Regions from separate parts of the Streptomyces sp. NPDC087787 genome, predicted to be linked through region 3. Evidence: riboswitches for the same ligand, from Rfam matches in the RefSeq annotation. Region 3 holds a riboswitch; each other region holds the start of a gene.
What was found. A riboswitch is a leader RNA that binds a small molecule or an ion and turns the genes downstream of it on or off. The one in region 3 is predicted to bind thiamine pyrophosphate.

Region 1: another riboswitch for thiamine pyrophosphate. It lies ahead of thiO (glycine oxidase ThiO); the one in region 3 lies ahead of ACIOWN_RS27310 (thiamine ABC transporter substrate binding subunit).
Region 2: another riboswitch for thiamine pyrophosphate. It lies ahead of thiC (phosphomethylpyrimidine synthase ThiC); the one in region 3 lies ahead of ACIOWN_RS27310 (thiamine ABC transporter substrate binding subunit).

The regions. Positions count from the first base shown of each region.
Region 1 is NZ_JBIUVQ010000001.1:488,782-493,053, reverse strand. Features, by position in the region: gene thiE (thiamine phosphate synthase) at 1-354, opposite strand, end outside; gene ACIOWN_RS02290 (Rv2175c family DNA-binding protein) at 497-862, opposite strand; gene ACIOWN_RS02285 (FAD-dependent oxidoreductase) at 929-2,158, opposite strand; TPP riboswitch at 2,329-2,440, shown strand; gene thiO (glycine oxidase ThiO) at 2,438-3,604, shown strand; gene thiS (sulfur carrier protein ThiS) at 3,601-3,801, shown strand; gene ACIOWN_RS02270 (thiazole synthase) at 3,805-4,272, shown strand, end outside.
Region 2 is NZ_JBIUVQ010000005.1:211,601-215,872, forward strand. Features, by position in the region: gene ACIOWN_RS10660 (SsgA family sporulation/cell division regulator) at 1-364, shown strand, start outside; gene ACIOWN_RS10665 (YibE/F family protein) at 475-1,965, opposite strand; TPP riboswitch at 2,037-2,214, shown strand; gene thiC (phosphomethylpyrimidine synthase ThiC) at 2,207-4,039, shown strand; gene ACIOWN_RS10675 (hypothetical protein) at 4,165-4,272, opposite strand, start outside.
Region 3 is NZ_JBIUVQ010000019.1:60,301-64,572, reverse strand. Features, by position in the region: gene ACIOWN_RS27325 (hypothetical protein) at 465-773, shown strand; gene ACIOWN_RS27320 (hypothetical protein) at 858-1,265, shown strand; gene rlmN (23S rRNA (adenine(2503)-C(2))-methyltransferase RlmN) at 1,320-2,426, shown strand; TPP riboswitch at 2,470-2,575, shown strand; gene ACIOWN_RS27310 (thiamine ABC transporter substrate binding subunit) at 2,658-3,734, shown strand; gene ACIOWN_RS27305 (iron ABC transporter permease) at 3,710-4,272, shown strand, end outside.

The DNA of each region.
Region 1 (4,272 bases), on a different contig from region 3:
GATCAGGACGCCGTCGCCGAGGATGGCGCGGGCGGCCGGCACCGGAAGGTCCCCCTGCCCCAGGTGCAGCACATCGGCGCGGGCCGCGTGGGCGACGTCCGCCCGGTCGTTGACCGCGAGCAGCTTCCCGTGCCGAGCGCACGCGTCGGCGAACACCTCCAGCAGGCGCAGCTCCTCCCCCGCCTCGATGCCCTTGTCCCGCAACTGCACGACGTCGACGCCCGCCGCCAGCACCGCGTCGAGGAACCCGGCCAGGTCCCCCTGCCGCCTGCGAGCGTCCGTGCACAGGTACAGGCGCGCGGCACCGAGCCGACCACGGGCGTCGGCTGCGGCAACGGCAGCGGTCTCAGGCATACGCGGGTCCCCCCGGCTCGTCGGTTCCGTGGCTCGGCCGGCCACTCGGACGGACCCTATCCGCCCCTCCCGGCCGGCCGGTGCGGCCACCGCCCGCCCGGCCGCCGGGGCCGCGGCCGGGGGGCGTGGAGGAGTGGCCGGGTCAGACGGCGAGGGCCTGGGCGCGGCGCTTCACCTCTGTGCCACGGTTCTCACTCAGGGCCTGGGCGGGGGTGCCCGGCAGGGTCGGGTCGGGGGTGAACAGCCATTCGATCATCTCTTCGACCGTGAAGCCGTCGTCCCTCAGGAGCGTCAGGGTGCCGGACAGGCCCTTGACGACCTTGTCGCCGTCGATGAAGGCGGCGGGGACGTGCAGCGCGCGGTTCTCACCACGGCGTACGGCGATGAGCTGGCCCTCCTTGACCAACTGCCGCACACGTGTCACCTCGACGCCGAGCTGTTCGGCGATGTCGGGAAGGGTGAGCCAGTCAGGGACGAGAGCGTCGATCTTCGTGTCAATCTCGGTCACGGACACAAGCGTGCCATCTGCCACTGACACTCGGAAGCCAGGCCCGTCCACCCGGGGACGTGTGCCTCACGCGGTCGCCGCCTTCAGGGGCTTCGCCGGGTCCGCCAGCAGCCGCGGATCCATGGGCGTGCCGGACTCGATCAGCCGCCGCCCCTGCGCCAGATCCCGCGGCCGGCCGACGGCCAGGAGGGCGACGAGCCGGCCCTCGCGGAGCCAGCAGACGGTCCACGCCGGTCCGGTGCGATCGCCGCGCCAGACGACGGCGTCGGCCGACGTGTGGTGTCCCGCGTACTGGACGAAGCGCCCGAACTGCTCGGACCAGAAGTACGGCACCGGGTCGTAGACCACGGGGGTGAGGCCGACGATGTCGGCCGCGACCGTGCGCGGACCCTGGAGCGCGTTGTCCCAGTGGTGGATCAGCAGGCGCTCGCCGTACCGTCCCGAGGGGAAGGAGGCGCAGTCGCCCACCGCGTACACGTCCGGCACGGAGGTGCGCAGATGGTCGTCCGCCAGGACGTCCCCGTGCGGGCCCAGCGCGATGCCGGAGCCGGCCAGCCAGTCCGTGGCGGGGCGCGCGCCGATGCCGACCACGACGGCGCCCGCGGGCAGCCGGGAGCCGTCGTCGAGGACGACCGCTCCGGGTTCGACGCGCTCCACGCGCGCGTGGGTGCGCAGTTCGGTGCCGCTGTCGGCGTACCAGGCGGTCATCGGCTCGGCCACCTCTGCGGGCAGCGCCCCGGCGAGCGGGCGGTCCGCGGCCTCCACGACGGTCACGGCGCAGCCCGCCTCGCGCGCGGCGGTGGCGAACTCGGCGCCGATCCAGCCCGCGCCCACGACCACGATGTCGTGCTGCTCGGTGAGCACCGGCCGCAGCCGTTCGGCGTCGTCCAGGGTGCGCAGCAGGTGGACGCCCTGCACGCCCTCCGTGCCGGGCAGCCGGATCGGTTCGGCGCCGGTGGCCAGGACGAGGACGTCGTACGGCACCGGTCCGGCCGAGGTCTCCAGCACGCGGGCGCCGGGCCGCACGGCCAGTGCCTCGCAGCCGAGCCGCAGTTCGAGGCCGAGCGCCTCGAAGTCGATGTCGAAGGCGGAGCCCTCGGCCTTGCCCAGCAGGACGGCCTTGGACAGCGGCGGCCGGTCGTAGGGCTGGTGGGGTTCGGCGCCGATCAGTGTCACGGTGCCGGTGAAGCCCTGCTCGCGCAGGGCGACCGCGGTCTGCACACCGGCCATGCCGGCGCCCGCGACGACCACGCGCCGCGGCCCCGATGTGCCCTGTTCCTGCGTCTGGTCGCTCACCTGATCACCATAATTCAACTGACGCGGCGTCAGTCAGGGGCGTGCGGGGTGACCCGCTCCACAACCTGCCCCCAGCCTCTTCCCCCATGCCCGCCCGCCGCACGGCCGCCCCTCGTACGCGGGAGGCTCACCTACCGGGGCGGTGTTCCGCGGGCTAGGGTGGCGACCGTACAAGCACTCGCGGGAGCCCGGACGCACCGGGCTGAGAGGGAGGCTGGCGGCCTCCGACCGTACGAACCTGATCCGGGTCATGCCGGCGAAGGGAGGGGCTGGACGCCCATGTCGTTGCCACGTACGTCCGACGTCCTCGTCGTGGGGGGCGGAATCATCGGCCTCGTGACGGCCTGGCGCTCGGCGCAGCGCGGGTTCGCCACGGCCGTGGTGGACCCCGAGCCGGGCGGCGGGGCCGCACAGGTGGCCGCCGGGATGCTGGCCGCCGTCACCGAACTGCACTACGGCGAGCAGACGTTGCTCGCACTGAACCTGGCCTCCGCCCGCCGCTACCCGGACTTCGCGGCCGAGCTGACCGAGCTGACCGGCCACGACCTCGGCTACCGCCGCTGCGGCACCCTCGCCGTCGCGCTGGACGCCGACGACCGCGCCCACCTGCGGGAACTGCACGACCTTCAGCGCCGCTCGGGCCTGGAGTCCGAGTGGCTGTCGGGGCGGGACTGCCGCCGCCTCGAACCGATGCTCGCGCCGGGCGTGCGCGGCGGGCTGCGGGTGGACGGCGACCACCAGATCGATCCGCGGCGGCTCGCCCGCGCCCTGGTCGCGGCCTGCGAGCGGGCGGGCGTGGTCTTCCACCGCGGCTGGGCAGAGCGGCTCACCGTGGCCCGGGGCCGGGCAACGGGCTGTGTGCTGCGGGACGGCACCGCGCCGGCCGCGGAGCGGGTGGTCCTCGCCGCGGGCAGCCTCAGCGGACGGCTCGCGGGCGTTCCGGACGAGGTGCTGCCGCCGGTGCGGCCGGTGAAGGGGCAGGTGCTTCGGCTGACGGTGCCGAAGCGGTACGCGCCGTTCCTGAGCCGCACCGTGCGGGCCGTGGTGCGCGGCAGCCAGGTCTACCTGGTGCCCCGGCTCGACGGCGAGCTGGTCGTCGGGGCCACGAACGAGGAGCTGGGCTGGGACACGACGGTGACGGCGGGCGGCGTGTACGAGCTGCTGCGCGACGCCCACGAGCTGGTGCCGGGGATCACCGAGCTGCCGCTCACGGAGACCCGGGCGGGTCTGCGGCCCGGCTCCCCCGACAACGCGCCGCTGCTCGGCCCGACCGGCCTCGACGGCCTGCTGCTCGCCACCGGCCACTACCGCAACGGCGTACTGCTCACGCCGGTCACCGGTGACGCCATGGCGCACGTCCTGACCACCGGCGAGCTGCCGGACGAGGTCCGCCCCTTCTCCCCCAGGCGCTTTTACGCCGCGGCACTCACGGAGCAGCCCGCATGAACATCTCCGTCAACGGTGAGCCCCGCCGGGTAGCGCCCGGCACGTCACTCGGCACCGTCGTGCAGGCACTGAGCGCGGCGCCCTCCGGAGTGGCCGCCGCCCTCAACGAGACCGTCGTCCCGCGCGCGCGGTGGTCGTCCACGGCCCTGGCCGAGGGCGACCGCGTCGAAGTGCTGACCGCCGTCCAGGGAGGCTGAGCCATGGCCGACGACCCCTTCGTCCTCGGTGGTACGCCCTTCACCTCCCGGCTGATCATGGGTACCGGCGGCGCGACCGGCCTGGAGGTCCTGAAGCGGGCGCTCGTGGCCTCCGGAACGGAGCTGACCACGGTCGCGATGCGTCGGGTGGATCCCTCCGTGCACGGCTCGGTCCTGTCGGTGCTGGAGTCGCTCGGGATCCGGGTGCTGCCCAACACCGCGGGCTGCTTCACCGCGGGCGAGGCGGTCCTCACCGCCCGGCTGGCGCGGGAGGCGCTCGGCACGGACCTCGTCAAGCTGGAGGTCATCGCCGACGAGCGCACACTGCTGCCGGACCCGATCGAGCTGCTGGACGCGGCGGAGACACTGGTCGACGACGGGTTCACGGTCCTGCCGTACACGAACGACGATCCGGTGCTCGCGCGCAAGCTGGAGGACGTGGGCTGCGCCGCGATCATGCCGCTCGGCTCG
Region 2 (4,272 bases), on a different contig from region 3:
GGAGTTGCGGTACGAGACCTGTGATCCCTATGCCGTACGGCTGACCTTTCATCTGCCCGGAGACGCCCCGGTGACCTGGGTGTTCGGACGGGAACTGCTGATCGACGGGGTGGGGACCCCGTGCGGTGACGGCGATGTGCGCATCTCACCGGCCGGCCGCGACTCGCTGAGCGCGGTCCTGATCCGGCTTCAGGTCGGTGGCGACCGGGCGCTGTTCCGCTCCTCGACGGCGCCCCTGGTGGCGTTCCTGGACCGTACGGACAAGCTGGTGCCCCTGGGGCAGGAGGGCGCGCTGGCCGACTTCGACGCCCACCTCGACGAAGCCCTGGACCGCATCCTGGCGGAGGAACAGAGCGCGGGCTGAGCCCTCGCGGCAGGCGGCACGGGCGCTGCCGTAACGCTTCGCCACGGCGCCAGGGTGTGCAGGAACGCTTCGCCGGTCGCCCGGGACGCAGACAGCCCCCGGGCCCGGCGTCAGCGCCTGCGGCGCCTGCCCCTTGCGCCGCGCGCCGGAGCGGGCAGGGCGGCCGGTGCCGCGGCCTCCATCAGTCCCGGACGGTCGGCCGAGACCACGAGTGCCGCCAGCGCCGTGGTGACCGGCACCGAGGCGACCAGGCCGATCGAGCCCACCAGCGTGCGCACGATCTCCTCCGCGACGAGTTCACTGGTGGCGACTGTCGTCACACCGCTCTGTGCGATGGAGAACAGCAGCAGCAGGGGGAGCGCCGCACCCGCGTACGCGAGGACGAGGGTGTTGACGACGGAGGCGATGTGATCGCGTCCGATGCGGATGCCCGCGCGATACAGCTCGCGCCGGCCCATCGCGGGGTTGGCCTCGTGCAACTCCCAGACCGCCGAGGTCTGGGTCACCGTCACATCGTCCAGAACGCCGAGCGAGCCGATGATGACACCGGCGAGCAGCAGGCCGCTCATGTCTATCGACGGATACAGGCCGTGGATCAGTCCGGTGCTGTCGTCGGTGTTGCCGGTCAGCGCGGCCCAGCCGATGAACAGGGAGCCCAGAAAGCCGATCAGCATCAGCGAGATCAGCGTGCCGAGTACCGCGACCGAGGTACGTGCGGACAGGCCATGGCACATGTACAGCGCGATCAGCATGATGGCGCTGGCCCCCACCACCGCCACCACCAGTGGGTTCGATCCCTGAAGGACCGCGGGCAGGATGAAGAGGTTCAGCACCAGGAAGCTGATGGCCAGCGCGACCAGCGCCATGACGCCCCGCATCCGCCCGACGACCACGACGGCGAGTGCGAAGACACCGGCCAGCAGTGCCATCGGGAAGCGCCGGTCGACGTCGGTGACCGAGTACTGCAAATCCTTGGGTGCTGAGGGCTCGTAGGCGACCACGACCTTCTCGCCCTGATGCAGCTGCCGGGACTGGTCGGGCTGCACGATCTCGGTGAAGGTACGGCCCTTGTCGCTGCCGGTATCCACCCGGATCGTGGCCTTCTTGCAGGCCCCGGACTGCTGCTGCTGTGCTGAGGAGCCCTCGGCGGTGGAGGTGTCGCCGGTCGGTGCGTCCCCGGAGGCGTTCACCGACCCGCAGCTGACCTCGAGCACCTCGACGACGGTGGCCTGCTGGGTCTGCCGGTCGAAGCCGACGCCGGTGCGCTCGTGCGACGGGGCCCCGCCCGGCCACAGGACGGCGAGTCCGGCCACCACCAGGGCGGCGAACGGAATCAGGATCGCGGCGATCACCTTGCGGAGGTGCTTCGACACGGGTGCGGCGGGCCCGTGGCTGTGACTGTGCCCGTGTCCGCCACCGCTCCCCGGGCCGTGCCCGTGGTCGTTCCCCGGGCCGTGCCCGCCCCCGGTCGCGGGGCCGTGCCCGTGGCCGGTACCGGCGCCATGCCCATGGCTCGTGCCAGTGGCTTCCTGACCGTGCCGGAAGTCCTGTTCGCGCCGGGGTTCGGGCGGCGGATGGGGGAACTGCTCTGTCGTGGTCACCGCCCGATCATCGCAAGAACGGGACAGGCCCACTGTTCACCGCGCCACAATGGACGCTAGCGTGGTGGCACCTTTGCACACGCGGGAGCTCGGAGCACCGGGCTGAGAGGGCGCTGACCTCCGTCTTCGCGATGTTTCACGTGGAACGTGCGATGTTTCACACGAGACGCCGACAGACGGACACCGCTGCGTCGACCGCCGAACCTGTTACCGGGTAATGCCGGCGTAGGGAGTAGGTCTCATGACCAACAAGGACGTACGCACGCCTGCCTCCAAGCAGATCTCCGGCGGCGCGGAGCAGATCGCTTCCGCCGCTTCCGGCGAGGAGGCCGGGAAGTCCATCGGCTGGCACAAGGGCTACGTGGAGGGCTCACGGCCCGATCTGCGGGTGCCGGTCCGTCAGGTGCACCTCAGCAACGGGCAGTCGGTCACGCTGTACGACACCTCCGGCCCGTACACCGATCCGCTCGTCGGCACCGATGTCCGCAGGGGCCTGCCGCCGTCGCGGGAGAACTGGATCGTGGCCCGCGGCGACACCGAGGAGTACGCGGGCCGTCCGGTCCGCCCCGAGGACGACGGAATCAAGCACACCTCGCCGCGCGGCGGTCTGCGCAACCTCGACGCGGTGTTCCCCGGAAGGCCGCGCCAGCCCCGCCGCGGCCGTGACGGCCGAGCCGTGACACAACTCGGGTACGCGCGCCGCGGGGAGATCACTCCGGAGATGGAGTTCGTGGCCATCCGGGAGAACGTCGCTCCCGAGACGGTCCGCGAGGAGATCGCGGCAGGCCGTGCGGTGCTGCCGGCCAACGTCAACCACCCGGAGATCGAGCCGATGATCATCGGCAAGCGGTTCCTGGTGAAGGTCAACGCCAACATCGGCAACTCCGCGGTGACCTCCTCCATCGAGGAGGAGGTGGAGAAGATGACCTGGGCGACCCGCTGGGGCGCCGACACGGTCATGGACCTCTCCACCGGCCGCAACATCCACACCACCCGGGAGTGGGTGCTGCGCAACTCCCCCGTCCCCATCGGCACGGTCCCGCTCTACCAGGCCCTGGAGAAGGTGGACGGCAGGGCCGAGGAATTGACCTGGGAGATCTACAAGGACACCGTCGTCGAGCAGGCCGAGCAGGGCGTGGACTACATGACCGTCCACGCCGGGGTGCGCCTCGCCCATGTGCCGCTCACCGCGAACCGCAAGACCGGCATCGTCTCGCGCGGCGGCTCGATCATGGCCGCCTGGTGCCTGGCGCACCACAAGGAGTCGTTCCTCTACGAGAACTTCGAGGAGCTCTGCGAGATCCTCGCCGCCTACGATGTCACCTACTCGTTGGGCGACGGGCTCCGGCCCGGCTCGATCGCGGACGCCAACGACGAGGCCCAGTTCGCGGAACTGCGCACGCTCGGGGAACTCGGCCGGATCGCCAGGCGTTTGAACGTACAGACCATGATCGAGGGCCCGGGGCACGTCCCGATGCACAAGATCAAGGAGAACATCGACCTTCAGCAGGAGATCTGCGATGAGGCTCCGTTCTATACGCTCGGCCCGCTGACGACGGACGTCGCACCGGCGTACGACCACATCACCTCCGGCATCGGCGCGGCGATGATCGCCTGGTGGGGCACGGCGATGCTCTGCTACGTCACGCCCAAGGAGCACCTGGGCCTGCCCAACCGCGACGACGTCAAGACCGGCGTCATCACCTACAAGATCGCCGCCCATGCGGCCGACCTCGCCAAGGGGCACCCGGGCGCCCAGGAGTGGGACGACGCGCTGTCCGACGCCCGCTTCGAGTTCCGGTGGGAGGACCAGTTCAACCTCGCCCTCGACCCGGACACGGCACGGGAGTTCCACGACGAGACCCTCCCGGCGGAACCCGCCAAGACGGCCCACTTCTGCTCGATGTGCGGCCCGAAGTTCTGCTCGATGAAGATCAGCCAAAGCATCACAGAGCGGTTCGGTGGTGCGGCGGCCGAGGGTGCCACGGCGGAGGAGATCGCCGAGGGCATGCTGCAGAAGTCGAAGGAGTTCGCGGAGGCGGGGAACCGGGTGTACCTGCCGATCGCCGACTGACGCAAGGCGGGGCGGTGCTCTTCGCGAGTGGGCAAGGGCACCGCTCCGGATTGCTCTCGGGACGTGCGCCCGCCGCCGGTGGGGGCGGGGACGAGAGTGTCGCGTCGGGGAGACTCCGGTGGCGGTCACTCCGGCTGGTGTTCCGGGCCTCCGAAGTCCGGGCTGCTGAAGTCGGGGCTGGAGAAGCGCGGGCGGCGGGTCGGGGCTCCGTCGTCCGGGCTGCTGAAACCCGG
Region 3 (4,272 bases):
GTTCCCCCCGTGGATCAGGATTCAGTGGTCGGCTTGCGTCCTGCCGTCCACGGGTCGTGCCGCCCTGTAGAGGGTGAACGCCCGATGAGCGACTTGAGCCGCCAGGAGCGCGAACAAGGTTCCCCCCAGGCACCGTGTGAGAAGGCTCCACCAGTCCACTGCCGGCCCCGCAAGAATCCGCACCGTCCACCAGACGTCGTAGGCCACCTTTCCGGCCAGTCCCGCAGCCAGGAGAGCGGCGGTCCACCAGCGCTTGGGCCACCCATCGGTCATGTCTCTCCCCCTGGCGAAATCACTCACCATCACCGGCCGTCTCCGGAGTGTGCCATGCCCGCTGCCTGCCCGTTCAGGCAGGAGGCGCGTCGGCGGACGCGATGGGCAACGGTGCGGCGGGCTGCGGCGTCTGGACGAGTGCCGGCTTCATCTTGGGCCAGGCTGTGTGAGGAGGGCTTGTGGCGCGGGGCATGCAGGAGCAGGACGGTGCGGGGCGTGAACTGAACGCGTACGAGCGGGTGCTCGCTGAGGACCGTCGGGTCGTGCGCGAGATGCTCCGTGTGAGTACCGGCGGTGCCCATGCCGGGCTCGCCATCATGGTCATCGTCGTCGCCTTGATCGCTGCCGCTGGCGGCGCCCAGTGGGCTCTGATGGTCGGTGGAGCGGTCGCGGCCTGGTTCGCCGTCGCCCTTCTCGCGGTTGTCCGTGGCGGGCGCCGCGGGTGGGCCGCCGTCACGCGGTCTTACCTCCTGACTTTCGGCTGGGCCAGTTGGCTGTGACTGCCGCGGCCGTTGTGTGGCTGGCATGGCCATGCCCCGCCGGCTGTAGGCTGCGCCGGCAGGCGCGACCACACGAGGAACCTCATGGAGCAATCGACGTCCACGCCGAACCGTCTGGCCAACAGCGGCCTCGGAGCCGTTCCGGCGGTTGTCCGCCTTGCGTACGCGACGCAAGCCGATACCGCCATCGCACGGCTTGCGGCTGGTCTGGGCGTGATCGGGTTCGCTGCCCTGACGGTGCGGGGATATCGACTCAGTGTGACGTACGAACACTCGCGGCTGGTGATCCATGGCTACCTGCGCACACGAGTGATCGACCGAAAGCGCATCACGGAGATCACGGACTTCCCCGCGGTGCGGTGGACGGCTCGCAACGGACGTAAGCGATGGACCCCCCTCACGGCGTTCATGACGAGCCCGGGTGAAATCTCGGCAACCCGTCTCCAGAAGGATCGTGTCATCAGGAAGCTGCGACAGTGGGCGCGGCATTAGCATCCCCGGGCGCCCTGCGGCAGCGCGGATTGGATCTGCGACACTGGTACAGCCATGCCTAAGCCCGGAGAACTCACTTTCGTCGCCCCGCGCGGAGCCAAGAAGCCGCCGCGGCATCTTGCCGACCTGTCGCCCGCCGAGCGCAAGGAGGCTGTCGCCGCGATCGGCGAGAAGCCGTTTCGTGCGAAGCAGCTCTCGCAGCACTACTTCGCGCGGTACGCGCACGACCCGGAGCAGTGGACCGACATCCCCGCCGGGTCCCGCGCCAAGCTCCAGGAGGCGCTGCTTCCCGAGCTGATGACGGTCGTACGGCATCTGTCGACCGACCAGGGGACCACCCGCAAGACGCTGTGGCGCCTGTTCGACGGCACGCTCGTGGAGTCGGTGCTCATGCGCTACCCGGACCGGGTGACCATGTGCATCAGCTCGCAGGCGGGCTGCGGCATGAACTGCCCGTTCTGCGCCACGGGACAGGCCGGGCTCGACCGGAACCTGTCCACCGCCGAGATCGTGCACCAGATCGTCGACGGGATGCGCGCCCTGCGGGACGGCGAGGTCCCCGGTGGTCCCGCGCGCCTGTCGAACATCGTCTTCATGGGCATGGGCGAGCCGCTCGCCAACTACAACCGCGTCGTCGCCGCCATCCGCGCCCTGACCGCCCCCGAGCCGGACGGCCTCGGGCTGTCCCAGCGGGGGATCACCGTCTCGACGGTGGGCCTGGTTCCGGCGATCCACCGGTTCTCCGACGAGGGCTTCAAGTGCCGGCTCGCCATCTCCTTGCACGCACCGGACGACGAACTGCGCGACACGCTCGTCCCGGTCAACACGCGGTGGAAGGTGCGGGAGGTGCTCGACGCCGGATTCGAGTACACCGCCAGGTCCGGGCGCCGGCTGTCCATCGAGTACGCGCTGATCCGGGACATCAACGACCAGGCGTGGCGTGGCGACCGGCTCGGCCGGCTGCTCAAGGGCAAGCCCGTGCACGTCAACCTCATCCCGCTGAACCCGACGCCCGGCTCGAAGTGGACCGCGTCCCGGCCCGAGGACGAGAAGGCGTTCGTCGAGGCGATCGCCGCCCACGGTGTGCCGGTGACCGTCCGGGACACCCGGGGCCAGGAGATCGACGGCGCCTGCGGTCAGCTGGCCGCCACCGAAAGGTAGCCGGGCGGTGGCCGGACGGTAGGCTGGGAATCTACACATCTTCATATTCCGACAGGGGAGCGCCACAGCGCTGAGAGTGCGGCACCGGCCGCAGACCCTCTGAACCTCGCCCAGGTCATTCTGGGTAGGAAGTTCGGTCATCACTCAAGCTGTTGTGCCCTGCCCGGGTGTCCCTCGCGGACCCCGGGCAGGGCCGCGTCTCTTCCTGGCCAACCCCCAGGAGGACATCCAGTGCACATCAAGACGTTCGCCGTAGCCGCGGTCGGGCTCGGCCTGGTCACGCTGTCGGCGTGCGGCTCGTCACCCGACGGCAAGGGCTCCGCGGGCTCCAAGACGGTGACCCTCGTCAGCCACAACTCGTGGGCCGCCTCCAAGAGCGTCATCGCCGACTTCGAGAAGAGCTCCGGCTACAAGGTGAAGGTCCTGGAGGACGGCGACGCCGGCCAGGCCGTCAACAAGGCCATCCTCACCAAGGACAACCCGCAGGGCGACGTCTTCTTCGGCGTCGACAACACCCTGCTGTCCCGCGCCCTGGACAACGGGCTGTTCCAGCCGTACGAGCCGAAGGACGCCGACCTGATCCTGCCGCAGTACCGGGTCGACGAGGCCAAGCACCGGGTCACGCCCATCGACACCGGCGACATCTGCGTCAACTACGACAAGAAGTACTTCGCCGACCACCGGCTGACCCCGCCAGCCTCGTTCGACGACCTGATCAAGCCGGAGTACAGGAACCTCCTCGTCACCGAGAACGCCGCCACCTCCTCGCCCGGCCTCGGCTTCCTGCTCGGCACCGCCGCCAGGTACGGCGACCAGGGCTGGCAGGACTACTGGAAGAAGCTCAAGGCCAACGGCGTCAAGGTCGTCGACGGCTGGGAGCAGGCCTACAACCAGGAGTTCTCCGGTTCCGCGGGCGGCAGGAAGGCCAAGGGCGACCGGCCCCTCGTCGTCTCCTACGCCTCCTCGCCGCCCGCCGAGGTCATCTACGCCGACCCGCGGCCGAAGACCGCGCCGACCGGCGTCGCGCAGGGCACCTGCTTCCGCCAGGTCGAGTACGCGGGACTGCTCAGCAACGCCAGGAACACCGAAGGGGGCAAGGCCTTCCTGGACTTCCTGATCACCAAGGAGTTCCAGGACGACATGCCGCTGAGCATGTTCGTCCACCCGGTGCGCGAAGCCGCCCAGGTGCCGCCGGAGTTCGTGAAGTACGGCCCCCAGGCCAAGAACCCCGAGACCCTGGCCCCCGACAGGATCGCCGCCAACCGTGACCAGTGGGTCAAGTCGTGGACCTCGCTCGTCCTCAGGTAGGCCGCGGACGCGGCCGCCGGACGGGGAACGCGGCGCGGCTCGGCCTCATGGCCGTGCCCGTCGCGTTCTTCGCGGTGTTCTTCGCCTACCCCGTGACCGCGATCGTCCGGCGCGGCCTGGAGACGGACGGGGCCTGGCAGTTGGGGCGGATCACCGATGTGTTCGGACAGTCCGACATCCGGCACGTGCTGTGGTTCACCACCTGGCAGGCGCTCGCCTCCACCGCGCTCACCCTGCTCGTCGCCCTGCCCGGCGCCTATGTCTTCGCCCGCCTCGACTTCCCCGGCCGGCACGTCCTGCGGGCCGTCGTCACCGTGCCGTTCGTGCTGCCCACCGTCGTGGTCGGCACCGCGTTCCTCGCGCTGGTCGGGCGCGGCGGCCTGCTCGACGAACTGTGGGGCGTCCGGCTGGACACCACGGTGTGGGCGATCCTGCTCGCCCACGTCTTCTTCAACTACGCCGTCGTCGTACGGACCGTGGGCGGACTGTGGGCGGGGCTCGACCCGCGCCAGGAGGAGGCGGCCCGGATGCTCGGCGC